One region of the Arthrobacter sp. AK01 genome, then DNA from elsewhere that is predicted to be linked to it. Evidence: riboswitches for the same ligand, from Rfam matches in the RefSeq annotation. Region 1 holds a riboswitch; the other holds the start of a gene.
The links. Region 1 has a riboswitch for thiamine pyrophosphate ahead of LN996_RS01895 (ECF transporter S component). Riboswitches for the same ligand answer to the same signal wherever they lie in the genome.

Region 1 (3,205 bases):
GTTTGGTTCCGACGAAGCCTGCTCCGAGGCTCACTCCGGTACCCAGCAGCTTGAAGAAGAGGTTCATGTCCCCAGCCTAGCCGTAAAGGCCGGGCGGACGCTGTTACCGGCGGTTTTCCCGTTCCTTGAGGAACGCGGCCATGGAACCCACCGGGGCGAGCACCGGAACGACGGTGTGCTCCGCGGACCACACCGCTTCCACTGAGCCGAACCCTGCGATTTCCTTCAGCAGGTAATAGGTGGGCGGCATCAGTTTCAGTGTTCCGGCCGCCTCTGCCGCCAGAATTCCGTCCACTGGCATCCACAGAGACTGCCAGGCCTCAGTGGTTTGGTGCTGGGGCTCAGCCCCTGGCGCAGGCTTGGCGATGTAGAAGTAGGTGTCGAAGCGCTTGGGCATGTCCGTCGGGGTGATCCAGTTGGCCCATGGACGGAGGTCGGCGGAGTGGATGCTCAGGCCCGCCTCCTCCTGGACTTCCCGGAGTGCGGCTGTGAGGACCGTACCCGCGCTCGTGGTCGCCTGCGCAGGATTAGCGCCGATGGAGCTTTGGCGCCACTGGGCCGCGTGGTGTTGAAGCAGCTCCGCGGGGTAGTCCCAGCCGGACGTGTCCGCAGCATCCACCCGGCCTCCCGGGAACACCACCATTCCGGCAGCGAAGTCCATGGTGCTGACCCTGTGCTGGACGAAGGCTTCGAGACCGCCGGGGGCGTTGCGGAGCAGGATGACGCTGGCGGCAAGGCGAGGTTCCGGCGCCGTGGTGTCGCTTGCAGCGTGATCCTGCTTGGGTAGGTCCGTCATGAGATATGCCCCTTTGCCGCGGTCGAGTCTGCTGGATCATTCTCTCAGGTCTCGTTGTGGGGCCTGGTGTGCAGGCCAAAACCGGCGGGAGGGGTGTAGGGCGGGCCTCGCAACGCACGCCTGGAACGCGTCCGGCCCGGGGCGCGCTGATCCGATTGTGACCATAGGCGGGCAACAGGCCAGCGCCCGCCATGGACGCAGGTGTAAACTGAACCCGCCCATCAGGGCAGATTTGATAACGACAGGGGAGCGCCGCCGTCGGACCCTGCAGAGATGCAGGAGACGCGAGGGCGCTGAGAGTGCGGACAGCCGCAGACCCTCGAACCTGATCCGGTTAGTACCGGCGCAAGGGAGTCGAGCTTCTCAGAGTGTCCGGATCCGGGCGGCGCAGGCCGGCTGGAGAATCCGGGTAGCACTTTCCCCTCCTGTACCTCAGGAGGCAGAAAATGACCACGGTAAACGTGAAGAAGACCAGTTATAACTGGCGTGTTGTAGACATCGTTGTGGCGGCTCTGATCGCCATCGCCGGCGGCGTGATCTTCTGGGCCTGGTCCCAGGGCGCTGCGTTGGTATCCATTCCCCTGAACGCGACGTACCCTCCCCTCACAGGCCTGATCGCCGGTGGCTGGATGATCCCCGCGGTCCTGGGCATGCTCATTATCCGCAAGCCGGGCGCAGCGTTGTTCTGCGAAGCCGTCGCTGCCACCGGTGAGCTCATCATGGGCTCGCAGTACGGCACCACAGTGCTGATCTCCGGAGTCCTGCAGGGACTCGGCGCCGAGCTCATCTTCGCCGCTTTCCGCTACAAGAAGTTCAACCTGCCCACGGCCCTCCTCGCCGGCGCGGGCGCAGGCCTCTTCTGCGGCCTGAACGACTCCTTCCTTCCGTGGGGCTGGAACATCGCGTACGAGGCAATCGACAAGCTTGCCTACATCACCTTCACCACCATTTCCGGCGCGATCATCGCAGGCGCACTGTCCTGGGTCGCCACCCGCGGCCTGGCGAAGACCGGCGTCCTGAGCTCCTTCGCGTCGCGCAAGGCCGCTTCGGAGCCAGTCTTCAGCTGATGTCCGCGACTCAAAGCGGCACGGTCAGGCCTGCCGCCATCTCAGCCGAGGGCTGGGGGTGGCGGCATGCCGGCCGGGCCCAGCCTGCCATTGAGGGTCTGGACCTTCGGATCGAACCCGGCGAACGGGTGTTGCTGCTGGGTCCTTCGGGCGCCGGTAAGTCGACCCTCCTGCATGCCTTGGCCGGCGTGCTGGGTGATGAGGAAGACGACTCGGACGAGACCGGCTCCCTGCTGATCGACGGCGTTGCTCCCCGCGAACAGCGTGGCCGCGCCGGCCTGATGCAGCAAGACCCCGAAACCCAGGTGGTCCTCTCCCGCGTGGGTGACGACGTCGCCTTCGGCGCCGAGAACCTGGCCGTGCCGCGGGACGAGATCTGGTCCCGCGTCCATGAAGCGCTCGACGACGTCGGGCTGCGCACCGCTGCCGGCGGCGGTTTGGCCCTGGATCACCCAACGGCGGCACTCTCCGGAGGGCAGAAGCAACGGCTTGCGCTTGCGGGCATTTTGGCGATGCGACCCGGGCTGATCCTGTTGGACGAGCCGACGGCCAACTTGGATCCGGCGGGTGTGCTGGAGGTCCGTGATGCGGTGAAGCGCTGCCTCGATAAGACCGGTGCCACCCTGGTTGTGGTGGAACACCGCGTTTCTGTGTGGAAAGACCTGGTGGACAGGATCGTGGTCCTGCAGCCAGGGTGGGTGGCGGGGTCGAGCGCGGCTGCGGGCGCCGGGCAGGCCGCGGGCGGAGTCCTCTTGGACGGCCCTCCGGAGCAGGTCCTGTCCGAGGCACGCACCATGCTGATGGCGGCTGGCGTGTGGGTGCCGGGATACGTTCCGGCAACCCGGACGCGGCAGAACCGGCCCCAGACTTCCACGCTTCTCCTGGCAGCCCAGGACCTCGCAGTATCCCGGGAAAAACCGCGGCGCAAAGGCTTCAAGACCATCCCGCCTGTTCCCGTGCAAACGGGCATCAGCGCACAGGTCAGGGCTGGCCAGGCCCTGACCATCACGGGACCGAACGGTGCCGGCAAATCCACTTTCGCTCTCACGTTGGCCGGCCTTTTGGCGCCGGTGGACGGTGCGGTGAGTGCCGCCGTCGAGCTTTCCGAGGGGGCGGGTATTGACCCGTTCATGTGGAAAGCTGACCAGTTGATTTCCCGCATCGGGACGGTGTTCCAGGAACCGGAGCACCAGTTTGTCACGGGCAAGGTCCTGGACGAGCTCATGTTTGGCCCCAAGCATCTGGGCCATGGCGAGGAACGCGTGGATGAACTGCTGGAGCGGCTGAGGCTGACGCACCTTGTGGACGCCAATCCCTACACGTTGTCCGGTGGGGAAAAGCG
Region 2 (3,205 bases), on a different contig from region 1:
GGCTACGCGTGAAGCCGTGGAGCATCGAAAAACGCTGTTTCATAGCGGCAGGACTGGGCGAAGGCCTCCACCATGGCGGCCCTTTCCCTCTCGGAAGCTGCCATCGCAGCGCCATCAGTGAAGTTGATCGCATTCCTGGTAGCGGCAGCGAAATCCTCGTCCGCGTACGTCGTGAGCCACGCCGCATAAGGGTGCTCCGTTGGAGCCCCTGCTTCCACGTACGCTGCATGGAGCTGCTGGCCCACTTCTGCGTACAGCCAGTAGCAAGGCAAAATTGCCGCGAGCACCACCGCATAACTACCGGAAGCCGAAGACGCCAGCAGATGGTCCACGTACGACTTCGTGACGGGACCGGTGGCCGTTGACGCCTCCCGGGTGCTCAACCAGTTCCGGTGAAGCTCCGATTCGACCTCAAGGCACTGCTGTGACGCTTTGGCCCAGAACAGCTGTTCCTTCTCGCTGGGAGCAAGGGCGCCGGCGCGGGCCAGGACCCTGGAGTACCCATTGAGGTAAATGGCGTCTTGGGCAAGGTAGTAGTTGAAGGCGGCTTCCGGAAGGCTGCCGGATTGCAAGCCGTCAATGAAGCTGAGCTTGTAGATTGCTTCAAGCTCCGGGGTCGCTTCCTTCCATAGCACCGACGCGAAATCTCCCGGCCTCGGGCCCGCATGGTGGTGGAAGTGGTGCACTGGTCCGCTTCCGTGGCCTACTTCGAGAATGTCGGAATGCGTCAACGCCTCGATCAACCATGGCTTCACCTCACGCAATGACGCCTCCCAGTCACCGGTACGGGCCTGCGCAGTGGCCAGGGCCGAGGACAGGGAACAGCCCGTGCCGTGACTGTTTGCCGTCTCCACCCGCGGACCGGGCACCTCGATGACGTCCTGCCGCAACAACCCGCTGGTGTTCACCAGCGCATCAGGGCATTCGGAACCGGCCAGATGACCACCCTTGACCAGCACGGTGTTGCCGCACTCAGCGGCCAGCCGCTTGCCCTGATCCAACGCCGAGGGCCAGTCAGCGGCCTCCGGCTCCCCCAGCAGCATGGCAAGTTCGGGCAGGTTAGGCGTGATCAGGTCTGCCAGCGGCAGGAGCTGGCGCAGGGCCTTCCCGGCGGACTCCCGCAGGAGGCGGTCACCGCTGGTGGCGACCATCACCGGGTCAAGGACCACGACGGCGGGACGCACCGCTTCGAGCCAGCCGCGGACTTCGTGGATCACGGCCGCGTCACCAAGCATCCCGATTTTGACTGCATCGATGGCAATATCATTGCTGATTGCCTCCAGTTGCTGGCGCAGGAACTCCACCGGAGGAACATGGACAGCACGGACTCCCCCAGTGTTCTGCGCAGTCAGGGCGGTGATGGCTGCCATGCCGTAACCGCCATGGGCTGCGATGCTCTTCAGATCAGCCTGGATACCTGCGCCGCCGGATGGGTCCGAGCCTGCGATGCTCAGTACCCGCGGTATTTGCCGGCCGGAAACGGCCAACGGGTAGACGGGAGAATACGACGTTGAAGTCATGGGGACATCCCTTCGCCGGTGCTAACCGGACAGGTTCAACGGGTCTGGATCTCAGCCTGGCCCAACGCCCGGCACCCCGTGTCAGTCCCCAAGCGTAGCCGGGAAGGGCCCGGTCCCGGGAACCGTGCCACGCCAATGCCCGGATATGACTGTCAATGCCTTCATGCACCTGACCAACGCATTCGCGAAGCCGGGCTTGCAGTGGACAGCAAAGGGCCCTGCACCACCCGCCTGTGGCGGATCGTGCAGGGCCCTCATGCTTGGGTTTCCTTGCCCGTGCTAGAGCTCGGAAGCCGGTACCCCAACCCCCAGGATAATGGGCTCCTCGGACGCTGCCTTCTTGGCCGGTTCCACGGGTGCTTTGGCCTCGTGTGCCGTTCCTTGACCAACCGAGGCAGTCACCTCATGGTGCTCGACGCTTGTTTCGTTAGCCGCACCTTGCGCCCTGCTCGCGCTGCGGTTGCGGCGGCCACGGCGGGCCCGCGAGGCGGGAACAGCTTCGGGATCCGCTTCGACGGCCTTCGGAGCAAACAGCGCTTCGGGCTTTTCCTCAGGAGCTGCGCCAAGGTGGGAGAACGCTTCAGCCAGGAGATCAAGGCTCATGGCAGGCTTTGCGGCCGGCGGTTCTTCGTGGTGTTCACCGAACGGCAAGGCAACTTCCTCCCCACCGAAACGCAGGACCGGCGTGGACCTGCCTTCGCGAACTGCGGCTTCCTCTGCCTCGGCGGGCGCCACGGACTGAGCGGCAGACTCCTGCTGTCCAGCTGCCCGTGCCTGTTCTTCTGCACGGTGGACTTCGTCGTCGTGCAGGTGCGCGGCATGGGCGGCAGCGGCAATCGTGGCCAAAGCAGCCCTGGTCGCCTCGGCCTTGGCCTGCTTCGCCGGATCCTGGGGCTCAGCGGGAGCAGCCGGCGCAGCCGGCGTCGACGTGGTGGTGTGGACCTGCGCGGACGCTTCGGCAACGGGCTGTCCCCCGCCCTTGCCCCGGCGACGCTTGCGTTCCGTGCGGGCAGCGGGCTGCTGGGTCTCCGTGTGGGGGCGGTGGTGTTCGGCGGCCACGACGTTGGCGCGGCGGTGCTCCACAGGTTCATCGTGCGTCACGACGCCCCGGCCGGCACAATGATCGCACTGCTCACCGAAGACCTCCAAGAGGCCGGTGCCCATGCGCTTACGGGTCATCTGGACGAGGCCCAGCGACGTCACTTCGGCCACTTGGTGCTTGGTGCGGTCGCGGCCAAGGCATTCCACCATGCGCCGGAGGACGAGGTCGCGGTTTGATTCAAGGACCATGTCGATGAAGTCGATGACGATGATGCCACCGATATCACGCAGCCGGAGCTGGCGAACTACTTCCTCGGCCGCTTCAAGGTTGTTCTTGGTGACCGTCTCCTCAAGGTTTCCGCCACTGCCGGTGAACTTGCCGGTGTTAACGTCCACTACGGTCATGGCTTCGGTGCGGTCGATGACCAACGAGCCACCTGACGGGAGGAAGACCTTCCGTTCCAGCGCCTTGTGGATCTGCTCGTCGATGCGCCACGCAGAGAAGATGTCCTGGTCCTTGGTCCACTTTTCAAGGCGGCCCACCAGATCAGGGGCGACGTAGGTCACGTAGGCTTCAATGGTGTCCCAGGCGTCGTCGCCGGAGACGATCAGCTTGGAGAAGTCCTCGTTGAAGACATCGCGGA

Region 2: linked by a shared signal. The riboswitch ahead of thiD (bifunctional hydroxymethylpyrimidine kinase/phosphomethylpyrimidine kinase) and the one ahead of LN996_RS01895 (ECF transporter S component) in region 1 are both predicted to bind thiamine pyrophosphate.

What each region holds. Positions count from the first base shown of each region.
Region 1 is NZ_JAJOHP010000003.1:77,678-80,882, forward strand. Features, by position in the region: gene LN996_RS01885 (DUF4235 domain-containing protein) at 1-67, opposite strand, end outside; gene LN996_RS01890 (NUDIX hydrolase) at 104-796, opposite strand; TPP riboswitch at 1,030-1,166, shown strand; gene LN996_RS01895 (ECF transporter S component) at 1,243-1,863, shown strand; gene LN996_RS01900 (ABC transporter ATP-binding protein) at 1,863-3,205, shown strand, end outside.
Region 2 is NZ_JAJOHP010000098.1:1,140-4,344, forward strand. Features, by position in the region: gene thiD (bifunctional hydroxymethylpyrimidine kinase/phosphomethylpyrimidine kinase) at 3-1,520, opposite strand; TPP riboswitch at 1,511-1,609, opposite strand; gene LN996_RS21775 (Rne/Rng family ribonuclease) at 1,800-3,205, opposite strand, start outside.